DNA from 3 places in the Paenibacillus sp. FSL H7-0918 genome. Region 2 is predicted to be linked to each of the others. Evidence: riboswitches for the same ligand, from Rfam matches in the RefSeq annotation. Region 2 holds a riboswitch; each other region holds the start of a gene.

Region 1 (5,698 bases), on a different contig from region 2:
AGCGCTCGCCAAACAATTTTCACGGATGATTGTCACGGAGCTTGTAGAGAAAGGTGCTACTGGCGATTCTACTGCTGCCTCCATTACTCCTTACCTTAAAGGGAACGTTAAGCATGCGGCACTAACAGGGAACTGGGGTAAGATTTTTCCGGAAATAACGAATGATACGACGACTGGGGAAGCTGCTTATTACCGTAATCAAATTGAAAAATTAATCCAGCTGGGAGTAATGGGCAAAGACCGTCAAGGGAATTTTAATCCGGATACGGAGATGACAGTTGCTGAATTCACACGCAGTATTTCTAAGTTAATGAAAGTGGAAAGATCAGATCTTGCCTATTATCCGAAAGGTAAGCTGTCACGTGAAACGATGGGTGCTATTCTCTATGACGTTTACCAAATAAAGTTTGCTAATAAACCTAAGTACATGACTGATTATAACGGCACAGCAGTAGTGCCAGGAGATCCTGGCTATGATTCGAATTTGGAGCCAGGAGCTAGAGGTGCGATGTACTATCCTCTTGTATCCTGGACGCAGCTTGTTGATACAGCGGACATTTCTCCTTATTTAATTTCAAAAGTGAAAAGTGCATATGAATTAGGACTCATTAGATCTGAAGTGGGGATTGCCAGAGGCGAAATGGTCAATGGGACAGAACTAGAACCTAAAGCTATAGTGACCCGGGAGAAAGCGGCCAAAGCTCTGTACTTTATGTGGGTGCTGGAACATGAAGTGAATGCAGAAAATCATGTTTCTTCTCTAAAATAGTCAGGGTGAACAATTCAAGGCACAGCAGCGATGCTGTGTCTATTTGTATGCAGTGAATTCCTCTCCACTTACAGCAGTATATCTCTCACGGTTGTTTATATCTACTTTCATTGTGGTAAGTAAGATTCGTAAAGCGATTTAAGAAAATGACAAACCCAGCGTATAAACGTGCATAGTTGTGCCATCCTAAGACGATCAGTTAACTATCAATTTGCTTAACGAGAGGAGATAGGGAAGATGTCAGGCAACAATAAACAAGCTACAAAAACCTTACCCCCACAGGAGCAGCATCATCAGCCAGGGATTGAGAGTGAAATGACGCCGCTGCCCAAATACGAGCCGGCAAATTATAAAGCAGCAGGTAAACTGCAAGACAAGGCGGCGTTAATTACCGGTGGAGACAGCGGAATTGGGCGTGCAGTTGCTGTGCTTTTTGCTAAAGAAGGCGCTGATGTGGTCATTTCATATCTTAATGAACACTCAGATGCAGAGGAAACTAAACGTCAGGTCGAGCAGGAAGGCCGCAAATGTATCCTAATTCCAGGTGATATCGGTGACGAGAAATTCTGTAAGGATCTTATTAAACAGACGGTGGAGGGCTTAGGAAAGCTTGATATTCTCATCAATAACGCGGCAGAGCAACATCCGCAAGCTAAGATCGAGGATATTACTTCCGAGCAGCTTGAGCGTACTTTCCGTACGAATATATTTGCGATGTTCTATTTAACAAAAGCAGCTATGCCTCATTTAAAAGCAGGATCTACCATTATAAATACAACTTCAATTACCGCTTATCGCGGAAGCCCGCAGCTGCTGGACTATTCATCAACTAAAGGAGCTATTCTTAGCTTCACACGATCCTTGTCCACGAATCTGGCAGAGAAGGGCATACGGGTAAACGGTGTTGCACCAGGTCCAATCTGGACACCGCTGATTCCCTCTACCTTTGATGCAAAACAGGTTAGCGAGTTTGGAGGTACACAGCCTATGAAACGGCCTGGACAATCAGAAGAGCTGGCACCAGCCTATGTATATCTGGCCTCTGACGATTCCAGTTATGTGACTGGACAGGTTATTCATGTAAATGGTGGCGAGGTAGTAAACGGTTAGATCAGTACAGCTAATGTGAATAAATGGGTGTATTTCAATAAAAAAATATGTTACTATAAACCACGTTAGCATTTTAAAATTGTATATTTATGTCACTAGGGGTGCCGATTGGCTGAGACGGAATGGATTTCCGGACCCTTTGAACCTGATCTGGTTAAGACCAGCGTAGGGAAGTGGAGAACGAATTTCTGTTGTCGGGCTATTTGTAGTGCCGTCTATATACAGATTCTGACTGCCTTCCTTACGGGGGGCAGTTTTTTTGTTTTTTACTGACCTACAGGGAAGTGAGAGAGGAGATCGTGATGTTGCAAGCTGAGATCCATCTAATATCAGACGGCAAGCTACAGCTGAGACATTTTGTTGAACTAGCTGTCACGGTGCAGACATGGGTCGATTATATTCACCTGAGAGATAAGCAATGTCCTGCATGCGAACTGCTCGCTGCGGCACAGAAGCTGTTGGCTACCGGTATGCCCGCTACCAAACTGATAATCAACGACCGGATCGATGTAGCCTTGGCAGCTGGTGCCGCGGGGGTTCAGTTGGCTTGGCACAGTCTGAGTCCGGTTACAGCCCGGCGAATTGCACCTCAGCTTCGGCTGGGGAGATCGGTTCATTCTCCGGTAGAAGCGGCGAATGCCTCAGAGCAGGGAGCTGATTATTGCTTGTTTGGTCATGTATTTCCCTCGGATAGCAAGTTAGGGCTGCCCGCACGTGGGTTAGAGCTGCTTGCAGAAACGGTGAAGACCAGCTCTATTCCTGTAATTGCGATTGGCGGAATTAGCCCCGCTAATGCGGCGCAGATCATTAGACAAGGTGCGGCAGGAGTTGCTGTGATGTCCGGTATTTGCGGAGCGGATGATCCTTATGAGGCCGCCAAAGCTATTCATAAGGCGGTTCATTCATAGCCTGGAGGTAACAGCATGGGCGAAGGGGGTGATTCAGAATGAAGCTGTTGATTAACGGGAAATCCGCAGAGTGTTCTGGTGGTATTCAAACTATAGCTGATTTGATCAGTCTTCCTGAGTGGTCGGGTCGTCTGATGATCATTGAGCTGAATGGAGAAATTGTCAGTAAGGAGAATTATGAAAGTACTGCTCTGAGCGAGGATGATCGTTTGGAACTGGTGCACTTTGTTGGTGGGGGTTGAGATGGAGCGGTATAGAATTTTGAGAAATTTATACGAACCAAAGGGAGGTAATTTCATGCATGACCCGTTACATATTGGCGGCATCGAATTAACCAGTAGATTATTTATCGGAACCGGAAAATATAGCCGGAATACGCTGATCCCCGAAGTGATCGCAAGCTCTGGTTCTCAGGTGATTACTGTAGCGCTTCGCCGAGTGGACCCGCAAGGTGGAGCAGAAAATATCATGAACCATATTCCCGGCCACATGACTCTTCTGCCTAATACCTCAGGAGCGCGTACAGCGGAAGAGGCAGTCCGTATTGCAAGATTAGCAAGAGCTGCGGGACTGGGGAACTGGGTCAAGATCGAAGTGATCAATGATCAGAAATACCTGCTTCCAGATAATCTGGAGACCATACGAGCTACAGAGATTTTAGCAGCGGAGGGTTTTGTAGTATTGCCATATATGAGTCCGGACCTTTCGGCTGCTTTACGTCTGAGAGATGCCGGTGCTGCTGCTGTGATGCCGCTTGGTGCGCCGATCGGAACGAATCGCGGCCTGCGCACCAAGGAGCTTGTGCGTATTCTTATTCAAGAAGTGAATTTGCCGATTATTTTAGACGCCGGAATTGGCAAGCCCTCGGAAGCGGCGGAAGCAATGGAGATGGGGGCCGCTGCTGTTCTGCTTAATACGGCTATTGCAACGGCACGTAATCCGCTCGTCATGGCGGAAGCGTTCCGCGAGGCGATATCCGCTGGCCGCAAAGCTTATTTGGCAGGACTCGGTCCTGTAGAAGAAGTTGCTTTTGCTTCGTCACCGTTGACTGGATTTTTGAACTGAATTTGATAGGTCACGAAAGGAGGGAAGATTAGCATGAGCTTTTTTGACACACTGGCCCGCTTGGAGCAGTATCCTTATGAGCAACTGTGGAAGGAGTTCCGGGAGGATGACGTTAGGCGGGCGCTTGGAAAAGACAAGCTGAACGAAAATGATTTGCTGGCATTGCTCTCTCCGGCAGCAACGCCGCTGCTAGAGGAGATGGCGTTGGCTGCACAGCGACTGACCCGTGCACATTTTGGTTATTCGATGCAGCTGTTCACACCGATGTATCTTGCGGATTTTTGTGTGAATCATTGTACCTACTGCAGCTTCAGCTCCATTTATGATTTTCCGCGCAAAAAGCTGTCCTTGGAGGAGGTTCGCAGGGAGGCTGAGAAGATTGCAGCTACAGGTCTGCGGCATATCCTCATTTTGACTGGTGAATCGCGCCGGGAGAATCCTGTCTCATATATTAAGGATTGCGTAGATGTACTCAGGGAATTTTTTTCCTCTGTCAGTATTGAGATAAATCCTCTATCAACTGCAGAATATAAAGAGCTTCTTCAAGCAGGGGTGGATGGATTAACACTATACCAAGAGGTGTACCACCAGGAGACTTACAGAAAGCTGCATGTTAAAGGGCCTAAAAGAAACTACCGGAATCGCCTGGATGCACCTGAACGCGGCTGTCAGGCAGGTTTTCGTTCTGTGAATATTGGTACGTTGCTCGGGATGTATGATTGGCGGCAAGAGGCATTCCAAAGTGCCATGCATGCCCGCTATTTGCAGGATCGGTATCCAGATTGCGAGATCAGTCTGTCACCTCCGCGGTTTCGGCCTTATTTAGGGGAATTTAACCCGGAGTGTGATGTTACCGACCGATCGCTAGTGCAGATTATTTTGGCATACCGGTTATTTTTACCCCGTTCGGGCATTACTTTATCTACAAGAGAGCCTGCCTCTCTACGCGATCATTTAATTCATCTAGGAATAACTAAGATGTCAGCCGGGGTCACTACTGAGGTGGGCGGTCACACTAATGCAGGGGGAACTCCGCAATTCGAAATATCCGATAGCCGTAGTGTGCAGGAGATTACGGAAATGCTATATACGAAGGGTTTGCAGCCCATTTTTAAAGACTGGGATATCCTGACCGAATCAACAACGTAACGCTTGTATTATCAATTATTAATCACTAAATGGACCCCTGCGAGATTCATGCGGAGGTCCATTTTTTATTGTATAGAGGGTGTTTAGTTTCCGGCAGAGAGCTCATCGAGAGACATTTCGAAACTCGGTGCCATATGAGTCAGAAAATAATCCACTTCCTGCAGGTCAAGCCCACGAAGTTTTGCTGCTGTCTGCTCCTTCGCGGCGGCAAATTCTCGGTTTCCTGCAGCAACTTCCCATACGCATTTCAAATAAGCATCCAGCCGATCAGCGGCTTTCACATAGCTGTGCAGCAGAATGTCCTCTGAATCGGGAGGGCTGTCTTCCGGCCGTATAAGCTGAGTGTAGATGCTTTTCAGCTCTGATGGAATCATTCCAGTTAAGCGATCAGCCGCAACTTTCTCCATTTCGCGGAAGCTGGTGAGCAAGCGAGGATTGTTGTATTTTACCGGCGTGGCGATGTCACCTGTGAACACTTCGCTGGCATCATGGAACAGAGCTAGGGTTGCTGCTCGTTCTGCGTTTAGTGAACGTCCAAAATGAACATTACCGATGGAACAGAGCATATGTGTGAGCAATGCAACATGAAAAGAATGCTCAGCGACGTTCTCCGGTGCGGTGCTGCGCATCAAGCTCCAGCGCTGAATATACTGAAGACGATATAGATAGGCAGAAAAATGGTAGCTCAATTTTAAAG
Region 2 (5,698 bases):
CAGCTTTATCAGCCAAACCCACCTTAGCCAGCAGTTGAAGGCCCCGCTTACGCGCTTCTTCCTTGGTTCGTTTCAAGACAGTTACCTGTCCCTCCATCACATTGCCTAGCGCAGTCATATGCGGAAATAAATTATACGATTGAAAGACCATCCCTGTTTTCTGCCGAAGAGCTAATACGGAATTCTGAGGAATTTTCTTATGATCTGTAAAATTGATGGTGATATCCCCGAGTGACAGGCTGCCTTGATCCGGGATTTCCAACAGATTAAAACAGCGCAGCAGTGTAGTCTTTCCGGAGCCGGATGGCCCAATAATGACAAGTACCTTTCCATGCTCCATTTTCAGATCAATACCCTTTAACACTTGGAGTGCGCCGAAGGATTTATGCAAATTAATGATTTCAATCACAAGTATCTCTCCTTTAGGTCGCAGAGTAACGATCGAGTCGTTTCTCCAAGTAATTTTGCAGCGCCGACAGCACAGAACAGAACACTAAATAAAACAATCCTGCTTCGGAGTATACCAGCAGAGGCTCATAAGTGGTAGAGGCTACCTGCTGAGCAGTTCTAAACATCTCCGTATAGGTGATGATCGCTGCAAGCGATGTATCTTTGACCAAGCTAATAAAAGAATTGGATAACGGCGGTACAGAAACGCGTGCAGCTTGTGGCAGAATTACGCGGCGCAGAGCCTGCCCACGAGTCATCCCGACTGAGAAGGCAGCTTCCCACTGGCCTTTATGTATCGACAGGATAGCAGCGCGTACGATTTCCGATGAATAAGCCCCTACGCTAAGGGTAAATCCAATGGTGGCGGCAATGAAAGGGTCGAGTACAATACCAACAGCCGGCAAACCATAAAATATAATAAATAGCTGCACTAACAACGGGGTTCCCCGAATGACCCATACATAAAAACGGGCGATTAGCTTCGGAATTACCCACGGTGAAAGACGTGCCAACGCGGTTAGGATCGCCAAAATCAATCCAAGCACAAAGGAAAGTAGAGCCAACGGAATGGTAAAAGCCACCCCGGCTTTAAGCAGGGGTAGCAGTGTATCTAAGAAAATTTGTATTTTGCGGTCATCCATTATTCAGACATCCTTTTTAGCTTCTAGGCTTAATTAGCCTTGCTAGCCTTGTATTATTTTGAAACGTCAGCTCCAAAGTATTTCTCGGAAATTTTCAAGTACGTTCCATCACTTTTCATCTCTTTAATCGCATCACTGACCGCATTCACCAGCTCATCATTGCCTTTCAGGAATACCGCAGCACTTTGTGAGCCTTCAGGAATCTCATCAACCACTTTAATTTTTGCATCTGGTTTTTGTTTTTTCAGATCCAGATAAGACAAGCCATCATTCACAGTTGCATCAATACGTCCCGAAGTCAGCAGATCCATCGCTTGATTGAAACCGTCCGTAGCTACGATTTCAGCACCGTTCTCACGAGCGATGTCGGATAAGTTACTGGTCAGGGATTGTCCGGCTTTTTTACCCTTTAGATCAGCAAAGGTCTTAATATCCTCATTGTTTTCGCTCACGATCAATACTGCCTTGGATACAATATAGGGTTCAGAGAAATCATATTTCACTTTGCGATCTTCGTTAATGGAAACTTCATTAAAAATGACATCAAACCGTTTCGCATCCATCCCAGCAAAAATACCATCCCACTGAGTTTCAAAAAATTCAGCTTCAACACCTAAACGTTTGGCTACTTCTTCGGCAATTTCCACGTCAAAACCCGTCAATTTCCCCGCAGTGTCATGATAAGTAAAAGGTGCATAAGTCCCTTCTGTACCTATCCGCAATTTGCCGCTGGCCTTCACAGCCTCCAAACTGTTTTGCGCTGAAGATGCTGCTCCACCATTCGTTCCAGCTGTTGGTTCAGCAGCCGTATTGGTATTCGAATTATTGCCGCAAGCCGCTACAAGGACCACGGTTAACGCCAATATAATAGTTAAACTCCATTTTTTCATTATTAAATCCCCTCTCTCTATCCGGTTTTTTTCCGGTAAATTGAATAGTACACTGCCATCACATGATCGTCAATACTTTTTTCCGATTATATACATCGGAATTGTAATATTAACTAGATTTCTACTTATATCTTACCCAATCTTGGATTAATCCTTCACTTCTTTCTCTCTTTACTTCTCAGAAAGATATGGTATATTTATAAACAAATTAATATGGACCTGTTATTTCACTAGGGGAGTCGGCCGACTGAGACGGAGCTTCAAGCTCCGGACCCTTGGAACCTGATCTGGATCATACCAGCGGAGGGAAGTGGAGCAGAATTTTCATCAAGCATGTTAAGTGTTATTATGCAGAATGAACTTTTTGACCCATTCATTTCCTCTGGAAATGGATGGGTCTTTATTTGTTTAGGCGCTCCACAAAAATATTAGGAGGTTAGATCATCACGACCATTTTATCTATTCAAGGCCTAACCTACTCTTTTCCGGAAACTGAACAACCCCCTGTATTCGCAAATCTATCCATGGATATCAGGCAAGGGGAATTCGTCTCCGTAGTAGGTGCTAGCGGATGCGGGAAAAGCACATTTTTCAAAACGGTTGCCGGTTTACTCGAACCTACTCATGGAAAAATAAAACTCCCTACGCTCCCCTCAACCGCTAGTCGTTTAGGTCAGATCGCTTATATGCCTCAGCAGGATTTATTGCTGCCTTGGAGAACAGTGCTCGATAACTGCCTTTTGCCCTGGGAGATCAAGCCCAGATTTAGTAAACAGAAAACGATCACTCAGATTCGGGAAATGTTGGCCCGCTTCGGCTTAACAGATGTAGAGAAGGCTTATCCCCATGAACTTTCGGGAGGTATGAAACAGCGAGTAGCATTTCTGCGCACCTTAGTGGCTGGAGGCGGAAGTGGTCTTATGCTGCTGGATGAGCCCTTTGGCGCTCTCGATGCCATGACCAAACGTGAGATACACCGTTGGCTGTTGGAGTTATGGGGTGAACTGAATCAGACGATTATGCTCATCACTCATGATCTGGAAGAAGCCCTATTGCTCAGTGACCGGATTTATTTATTATCTGGCGGTGCGCACAGCGAATTACAGGAGATCGTTGTCGATCTACCAAAACCAAGACATTATAAGATGAACTATGAACCCCGGTTTATAGCACTACGGGCAGAGTTGGAGCGAAGATTGCATGCAACCTATACCTTTTAAAAAACATCTAGACAACTATGGTCCCTTCCTTCTTCTGGTACTGCTCATTCTTGTAATCTGGGAGTCAGCTGTTCGCCTTCACTTGATTCCAGCCTTTATTCTCCCTGCACCTTCATCTATTGGCATCGCATTGATCGAGCACAGGCAATTATTATTTGGACAGCATTTATTGGCGACGTTACAGGAGATACTGGTGGGTTTTGTCCTTTCTGTGATTTTTGGTGTATTGCTGGGCATTGGAATGTTCCTGTTTCGCCCCGTAGAAAAGGCCATCTATCCCTTCCTTATCATTAGCCAGACGGTCCCATTAATTGCGCTATCCCCCATTTTTATTATGTGGTTCGGATATACGCTGTGGAGCAAAGTGGCTGTGGTGTTTTTGACGGCTTTTTTTCCAGTCGTAGTGAGTACATATGATGGACTTCGTACAAGTGGCCAGACTTACAAGGACTTATTATTAACATTTGGTGCAAACCGCTGGCAGCTGCTTGTCAAAACCCAAATTCCACTGGCATTGCCTGCTTTTTTCTCTGGCTTAAAGCTGTCCATAGTATACTGCGTCATCGGAGCTACTATCGGGGAATGGCTCGGCGGCAGTAAAGGACTCGGTTACTTCAGCCGCAGAATGGCCGGAAATATGCAGAGCGATGAAATGTTCGCGGCTGTATTTCTGCTGTCCGCGCTTGGTGTTGTGCTTTTTCTGGCGATAGCTTTACTCGAACAATTATTTTTAAAGAAAAGAGGATCTAACCAATGAATCATTTAAAATCACCACAACGAGGACTTATTTCTGTATTTCTAGTATGCACACTTTTGCTCTTAAGCAGCTGCGGGAAGGCAGACAAGCTAAATAACAACTCCCAAACCGGTTCCTCCAATTCCGAAAATAAACAGTCACACAAGCTGACGATTATGCTTGATTGGTATCCCAATGCCGTTCATTCCTTTCTATACGCTGCGCAACAGCAAGGTTTTTTCCAAGAGGAAGGTTTGGATGTCGAGATCAAAATGCCTGCGGACAGCAATGACGCCCTAAAGCTTGTAGCAGCAAATCAAATTGATCTAGCGCTCAGCTATCAGCCTCAGGTACTTATGGCACGCGGCGAGAAAATTCCTGTACGTTCGATTGCAGCTATCGTGCGGCATCCACTGAATCATCTGATGGTTCCTCAGGCAGGCAGTATTCATAGTCCCAAAGAGCTCGCAGGAAAACAAATCGGCTATTCCTCCATTCCGCTCTATGAAGCAATGATTCGGACAATGATCCAGAGTGATGGAGGCGATCCTTCATCCGCCAAGCTGATTGACGTAGGTTTTGACCTTATCCCTGCGATCTCTACAGGACAAGTGGACGCAATAATGGGCGGGTTCATCAACCATGAACAACTGATCCTTGAAAAAGAGGGACATCCGGTCACCTCGCTTAATCCAACGGATTACGGAGTACCTGACTATTATGAGCTTGTGCTGGTGGTCAGCGAACAAGGATTGCAAAATTCTGAAGCCTACTTCAAAAAATTTCTAAATGCCATAACAAAAGGACAGATATTTGTGGAGCAGAATCCTAAACAAGCCCTGGATTTACTGATTGCACATGAAGATGCAACTTCACCGCTCGACAAGGAGATTGAGAAAAAAAGTCTTGAGATTCTACTGCCGCTGATGAATGCTGGCGATCAATCTTTTGGTTATCAAGACCCGACATCTTGGGAAAAGGTTCAGCTGTGGTTATCCACCAACGATCTTCTACCAGAAGATATTAAAGCACAGGAAGCTTTTATCAATCTGTAACGTTTAGTTAGTTATTCATACAAGCTTGAGGAGGAATTATGATGAGTTACTTAGCCAAAGTACGGGAATCCAACCCCTTGATCCACAACATCACTAATATTGTAGTAGCCAATTTCTCAGCCAACGGTCTGTTGGCGCTGGGTGCCTCTCCCTTTATGGCGGATGCCCACGAAGAAGTGATCGACATCGCCGCTATGTCGTCTGCTGTAGTTCTAAATATAGGCACACTCAATGACTACGCCATTCAATCTATGTTGCTCGCTGGTAAATCCGCTAATAAACACGGGGTTCCCCTAGTGCTTGACCCGGTAGGTGCAGGCGCAACTTCTTATCGGACCGCTGTCACTCAAAAGCTAGTGAATGAGATGCAAATCACCGCACTGCGGGGGAATGTAGCTGAAGTCGCTAATGTCATTGGAGAGAGTTGGTCCATTAAAGGGGTGGATGCTGGCGAAGGTGAAGGCGATGTAGTCCTTTTGGCTGAAGCTGCTGCGAGGAAGTTAAGCTGTGTGGTCATCATAACTGGAAAAGACGATGTGATCACGAATGGAAAAAACACTTATATTGCCAGCAACGGTCACCCTATTCTCACGAAGGTTACAGGAACTGGCTGCTTGCTCAGCGCTGTTGTGGGTGCATTTCTCGCGGTAAGTGGAGGTGCCTCGTTGGAGGCTGCAGTAGAAGCCCTCTCCTTCTATGGAGTAGC
Region 3 (5,698 bases), on a different contig from region 2:
GACCTATGAGATGGTAGAGGATTTTGTCTTCCGAAATTTGGTGGATGGACTGGAGCCATATCTGGATCAATCGGATATCAATGGGGCTTATTTCGAGACCCTTCCTTTTTTCGTAGATGAAAGAATGCAGGTGCAAGCTTTTTATGGCTTTCAGAATGAAGAAAGCTCTGATGAGATTAGTGTAAATCTGCGCTATCGTGCCTCACAGCTTGATGGAATTGATCTGAACGGAAAGCCCTATGCCAGTGCCAGCGATCCAGCATATATTGCGAACTATTGTCATGAACACTCCTATAATCGCTGGGGTCCAGACACGTATTATATGATGAATGAGCAGACCTTTTGCTGCATGACCCGCGCTGAACAGGAGATTGCTGTTAGTCTAGCCAACCAGATGTACGGGCAATATTATTACGGATTTTTACTCAATATTTTCCACAAAATCGTTCTGCTAAAGCTAGCCAATATGCACTCCCGACTTCGGATTAATCATGATTATGAGGAAATAGACAATCTAATCTACTCCATTAATAAGTTCTCGGCAAAGTTCTACTTCTTGGAGTTGATTTCCCAGTCGCAGGGCCGGGAGATATTTCTTCAGCTGCGTAAAGTATACGGAAACGATGCTTTGTTCGAGGAAGTGAAAGAAACCTTAAATGACCTGTTTCAGTATCAGGATAAGTTTCAATCCAAGCGACGGGATAATCTGCTGATGATTCTTACTGTATTTACGGTAGTAAGCGGGATTTACGGCATGAATCAGGTCATTGACGATCTGGATGGAAAGATTCAATGGAGTAAAATGATTGGTTATTCTCCCTTTGAATTTCTTGCCCTCTTCGTGATCATGAGCGGGATTCTGATCAGCGTTGTCCTCACGCTAGGGGCGCTGGTTAGTGAGCTTAAACGGCGTCACCGCAAGAAATATAAAGATCTAGACTAGCAAAAAAGAAACTACTGGATTGGAAAAATTCAGGAGTGCACTACTAGACATTCCGAGTACAGCCGTCTATAATACACCGTATGCGAGAAATATAAGATATAAAGTATGGGTACAAAACTTATGCTTACTTATATTGCACATAGAAATACCCGTTAACTTCATAGAACCAGGGGTGCTGGAATTGGCCGGCTGAGATTGTATCCCACAAGATACTGACCCTTATACCTGATCTGGATAATGCCAGCGTAGGAATCGCCAATTGGTTCTGGTCCCTGTGACCTTAACTAACCTTGCGCCAAGCCAGCGTCCCGATCACTCGGGGCGCTTTTTTTGTAAGATCACTAAAAGATGTAGAAAAACGTACATACTACAACTTACGGTTCATGTTGTGAAGACGGGATTCTTGTAACCTTAAAGGAGAGAAGAAGACATGCACCTTAAAAAAGCACTTACGTTGTGCCTCACCTGTGTACTCATTCTTGCCATTGCCGGATGCGGCAGCAACAATGGGAATACAGCCGGAAACAAAGCAAATGCTACTGATCCAACTGCTTCGGCTGGGACGGATGCTCCAAAAGAGCTCACCAAAGTTAAAGTCGCACTCGACTGGACACCGAACACAAATCATACCGGTCTATACGTAGCTAAGGATCTTGGTTACTACGCTGAAGAAGGTCTGGACGTCGAGATCGTTCAGCCAGGCGCAGCGGGTTCTGATACTATGGTTACTTCTGGCGAAGCCGCATTTGGCATCAGCGCCCAAGAAGGATTAACGCTAGCCCGTCTACAAGGCGTGCCCCTTGTCTCGATAGCAGCTATTATTCAGCATAATACGTCGGGATTCGCTGCTCCAGTAGATCGCAATATTAAATCACCAAAGGATTTTGAAGGTAAAACCTACGGAGGCTGGGGCTCACCGGCCGAAGAAGCAGCCATGAAAGCTATCATGGATCCTGAAGGTGGCGATGTGAAAAAGGTGAAGCTGATCAGTATCGGTGAAGCTGATTATTTTACCGCCGTCAAACGTGACATTGATTTCGCCTGGATTTTCTACGCTTGGACTGGTGTTGAGGCTGAGTTGCGTGGCGAGCCATTGGATATGCTGTACTTAAAGGATTATGCGCCGCAGCTCGATTATTACACGCCTGTGCTGACGACGAGTGAGAAGCAAATTGCAGATCATCCTGATCTGGTGAAGGCCTTCATGAAAGCCACATCAAAAGGTTATCAATATGCCATAGATCATCCGGAAGAGGCTGCCGGTATGTTATCGAAGGCCGTTCCTGACCTGGACGCCGACCTTGTCCTAGCTAGCCAAAAATGGCTTAGCCCAAAATACAAGGACGATGCTGCCCGCTGGGGCGAGCAAAAAACCGAGGTCTGGCAAAATTACGGCGACTGGATGTATGATCTGAAGTTGCTGGATAAACCGCTGGATGCTGCTAGTGCATTCAGTAATGATTTTTTACCGGCGGAGTAAACAACAATTGTAATGAATTACTTCGTTATCAAAGTTGGCTTTTTGAACTTACCTTATAAAATGAGAGGATTGATTATTGTGGCTAACACCCTACTAAGCATTCAAGTAATTCCAAAAACTCCGAACAACGAGGATTCCATCCCATACGTAGATAAAGCGATTGAGGTCATTCAGAAATCCGGTGTTAAACATCAAGTGAATCCGCTGGAAACCACAATGGAAGGTGAGCTTAGCGAGCTGCTGGAGGTTGTGCGTCAGATGCAGGAGGCGTTGATCGAAGCAGGCAGTCCAAGCGTAATTTCGCAGATCAAAATCGCTCATAATCCTAACGGAATCAGCATGGATAAATTGACGGAGAAATATCGGCCGTGAGATCGACCTGGAAGCTAATATGGCCGCCCCTTGTGGCGGTCGTCTTCTTTTTAACCGTATGGCAGCTATCTGTATCTGTATTTCATATTGAATCCTGGATTCTGCCGAGTCCTGCTGATATTGCTCGTGAATCCACCAGTAACGCTTCTGGTCTTTGGGCTCATACGATGGCTACGCTGCGGCTCACTTTAATTGGTTTTCCCATTGGTACGGGGGTAGGCCTGATCGTTGCTTTGCTTTTGCATCTTTTGCCTTGGGCTAGACGGGCTTTTTATCCACTTATTATTCTGAGTCAAAATGTTCCCTCCATCGCGCTCGGACCCCTGCTCATTATCTGGTTCGGCTTTGGTCTTTTGCCCAAAATCGTGCTGATTACACTAGTATGTTTCTTCCCGGTAGCTGTCGCTGCGATGGGCGGTCTGGCCCAAAGTGATCAGGTCATGATGAATTATATGAAAATGGCTGGCGCAAGCAAGTGGCAAATTTTCACCAAGCTGGAGCTGCCCTCTTCTATCCCGGCACTATTTTCCGGCGTAAAAATATCTGCTACTTATGCGGTTATGGGCGCCGTGGTCGCTGAATGGATTGGCGCGGATAAAGGTATTGGCTATTATATGCTTCTGCAGAAATCCGCATATCGTACGGATCGGATGTTTGTTGCTATTGTTATTATTGTACTTTTAAGTCTTGTACTCTTTGCTATTATTGCATTGCTGGAAAAATGGCTGGTTCGCTGGAAGCCGCGCCGTAACTCATAGAAAGGAAGATGCCTGTATGTCTCAAGCGACGCAAATGCAACACAGAACAACAGAAGTCATAAGCTCTCCTGAAGCTCATACCGTGGCACCCGCCCTTGAAGTGAGCGGCATCTCCAAATCTTTTTCCCATCGTCGCCGTGAGACGAACGTTCTGAATAATGTCTCTCTCAAGGTAGAGCAACAAGAGTTCGTTTCGATCGTTGGTCCTTCCGGCTGCGGAAAAAGCACCTTATTCCATATAATTGGCGGCCTTGTGAAACCCGATGCAGGCACGATCCTCATGAACGGTAAGGCCGTTACAGGTCAACGCGGTGAAATTAGTTATATGCCGCAGCAGCCTGCGCTTTTTCCTTGGCGTACGATTGAGGATAATGTGCTGCTTGCTGGGGAGATCAAGGGCGCACTGCGGGATGGAGCCCGCGAGGAAGCGCGCCAGTGGCTAGCCAAGGTTGGGTTAAGCGGGTTCGAACATGCTTATCCGCATATGCTGTCTGGCGGGATGCAGCAGCGTGCAGCTTTTCTCAGAGCATTGCTCGCTCCTCAGGAGCTAATGTTGCTGGATGAACCTTTCAGCGCACTGGATGCACTAACTCGCAGTGAAATGCAGCGCTGGCTGCTTGAGCTGTGGGAAGAGAATCGCCGCTCTGTGCTGTTCATTACTCACAACATCGAAGAAGCGTTGCTGCTCTCTAATCGTATCTATGTATTTTCCGGCCGCCCCGGCTCCATTCTGCATACAGTCGATGTGCCGTTTCCGCGGCCACGCCGTGATGAGATTACGGACTCTCCCGAGTTCCTTAAGCTCAAACGCCAGTTGTCACAGTGGATGCGAGAGGAACAAGCTAAAAATAGGCAGCCGCTAGCTTAATCGCTAAGCTCTGTAAACTGATATCGCTGGTATAGCGGTGTCAGTTTTTTTATTTTGCAGCGATAAACTCCTACCCTATTTTCAATTAACGCGGATGTATCTGCTCAATTAAATAAATTTCACTCATCATAGTAGGGATCACATTAAATGTGTGGCGAAAACCGACTCCCTGTTGGTAATGGATAGTAACCGGGCGGGCTGGGGACATTTACGGGATTTATACCGTTGATTTGCTGCTTCAGGCCGGATTCGGCTCAGTCTACGGGATTTATACCGTTGATTTGCTGCTTCAGGCCGGACTCGGCTCAGTCTACGGGATTTATACCGTTGATTTGCTGCTTCAGGCCGGATTTGGCTCATTCTGCGGGATTTATACCGTTGATTCACTTCGTCGGGCCGGTTTCGGCTCATTCTACGGGAATTATACCGTTGATTTGTTTCGTCGGGCCGGACTCGGCTCAGTCTACGGGATTTATACCGTTGATTCACTTCGTCGGGCCGGATTTGGCTCATTCTGCGGGATTTATACCGTTGATTTGCTTCGTCGGGCTGTATTGCACCCGATCTAGGGCATTTTTGCCCTTGTTTTGCCACTTCGGGCTGAAATGCAACGATTCAAGGGCATTTTTGCCTTTCTTTTGCCTCTTCGGGCTGTATTGCACCGATTCTAGGGCATTTTTGCCTTTCTTTTGCCACTTCGGGTTGAATTGCACCCGATCTAGGGCATTTTTGCCTTTCTTTTGCCCCTTAGGGCTGTATTGCGCCCGATCCAGGGCATTTTTGCCTTTCTTTTGCCACTTCGGGTTGTATTGCACCCGATCTAGGGCATTTTTGCCCTTATTGTTCCTCTTTAGCTTTTAGTTTGAATAAATACGAGGCTATGGCATCAACCAGAATCGGTGTTGTTTATTATTATTAATTTGTTTAAAGGTCACAGCTATAGTCGCACTTACATTCTACTCACTACTCTTACACATACTCCCACTACTCACTTTTACTCCTACTCCTTCCTCAATTCCACTACTGACTACTCACTCTTGCTCATACTCCTCACCTTACTCCCACTAATCTCTCTTACTCTTCCCCCTACTCCTTACTTCCTACTCTCACATCTGCCCCCTCCTCCTCTCCCACCAACCGAACCTAAAAAAGGCCCCATAAACGAGGCCTTTTCTTCATTTCCTAATCATAGCTCGGAACACGAATTTGGGCAGCACTGCCTGTCTGCGCCATCGCGACTTTTGTCCCTTCGCAACGGGAGCGAACAAAAGTCGATG

What was found. Region 2 has a riboswitch for thiamine pyrophosphate ahead of MHI15_RS24290 (ABC transporter ATP-binding protein). Riboswitches for the same ligand answer to the same signal wherever they lie in the genome.
Region 1: linked by a shared signal. The riboswitch ahead of MHI15_RS30190 (thiamine phosphate synthase) and the one ahead of MHI15_RS24290 (ABC transporter ATP-binding protein) in region 2 are both predicted to bind thiamine pyrophosphate.
Region 3: linked by a shared signal. The riboswitch ahead of MHI15_RS29105 (ABC transporter substrate-binding protein) and the one ahead of MHI15_RS24290 (ABC transporter ATP-binding protein) in region 2 are both predicted to bind thiamine pyrophosphate.

Annotation. Positions count from the first base shown of each region.
Region 1 covers NZ_JBBOWJ010000007.1:26,495-32,192, reverse strand. Annotated here, with positions in the region: gene MHI15_RS30200 (GDSL-type esterase/lipase family protein) at 1-769, shown strand, start outside; gene MHI15_RS30195 (SDR family oxidoreductase) at 1,007-1,879, shown strand; TPP riboswitch at 1,967-2,068, shown strand; gene MHI15_RS30190 (thiamine phosphate synthase) at 2,182-2,787, shown strand; gene thiS (sulfur carrier protein ThiS) at 2,826-3,029, shown strand; gene MHI15_RS30180 (thiazole synthase) at 3,085-3,852, shown strand; gene thiH (2-iminoacetate synthase ThiH) at 3,886-5,001, shown strand; gene yfbR (5'-deoxynucleotidase) at 5,085-5,690, opposite strand.
Region 2 covers NZ_JBBOWJ010000003.1:966,366-972,063, forward strand. Annotated here, with positions in the region: gene MHI15_RS24275 (amino acid ABC transporter ATP-binding protein) at 1-409, opposite strand, end outside; gene MHI15_RS24280 (amino acid ABC transporter permease) at 423-1,091, opposite strand; gene MHI15_RS24285 (amino acid ABC transporter substrate-binding protein) at 1,145-1,981, opposite strand; TPP riboswitch at 2,204-2,307, shown strand; gene MHI15_RS24290 (ABC transporter ATP-binding protein) at 2,506-3,201, shown strand; gene MHI15_RS24295 (ABC transporter permease) at 3,182-3,958, shown strand; gene MHI15_RS24300 (ABC transporter substrate-binding protein) at 3,955-4,992, shown strand; gene thiM (hydroxyethylthiazole kinase) at 5,034-5,698, shown strand, end outside.
Region 3 covers NZ_JBBOWJ010000006.1:70,453-76,150, reverse strand. Annotated here, with positions in the region: gene MHI15_RS29110 (hypothetical protein) at 1-943, shown strand, start outside; TPP riboswitch at 1,102-1,212, shown strand; gene MHI15_RS29105 (ABC transporter substrate-binding protein) at 1,374-2,423, shown strand; gene MHI15_RS29100 (thiamine-binding protein) at 2,502-2,795, shown strand; gene MHI15_RS29095 (ABC transporter permease) at 2,792-3,553, shown strand; gene MHI15_RS29090 (ABC transporter ATP-binding protein) at 3,588-4,421, shown strand; gene MHI15_RS29085 (hypothetical protein) at 4,652-4,990, shown strand; gene MHI15_RS29080 (hypothetical protein) at 4,931-5,236, opposite strand; gene MHI15_RS29075 (WecB/TagA/CpsF family glycosyltransferase) at 5,597-5,698, opposite strand, start outside.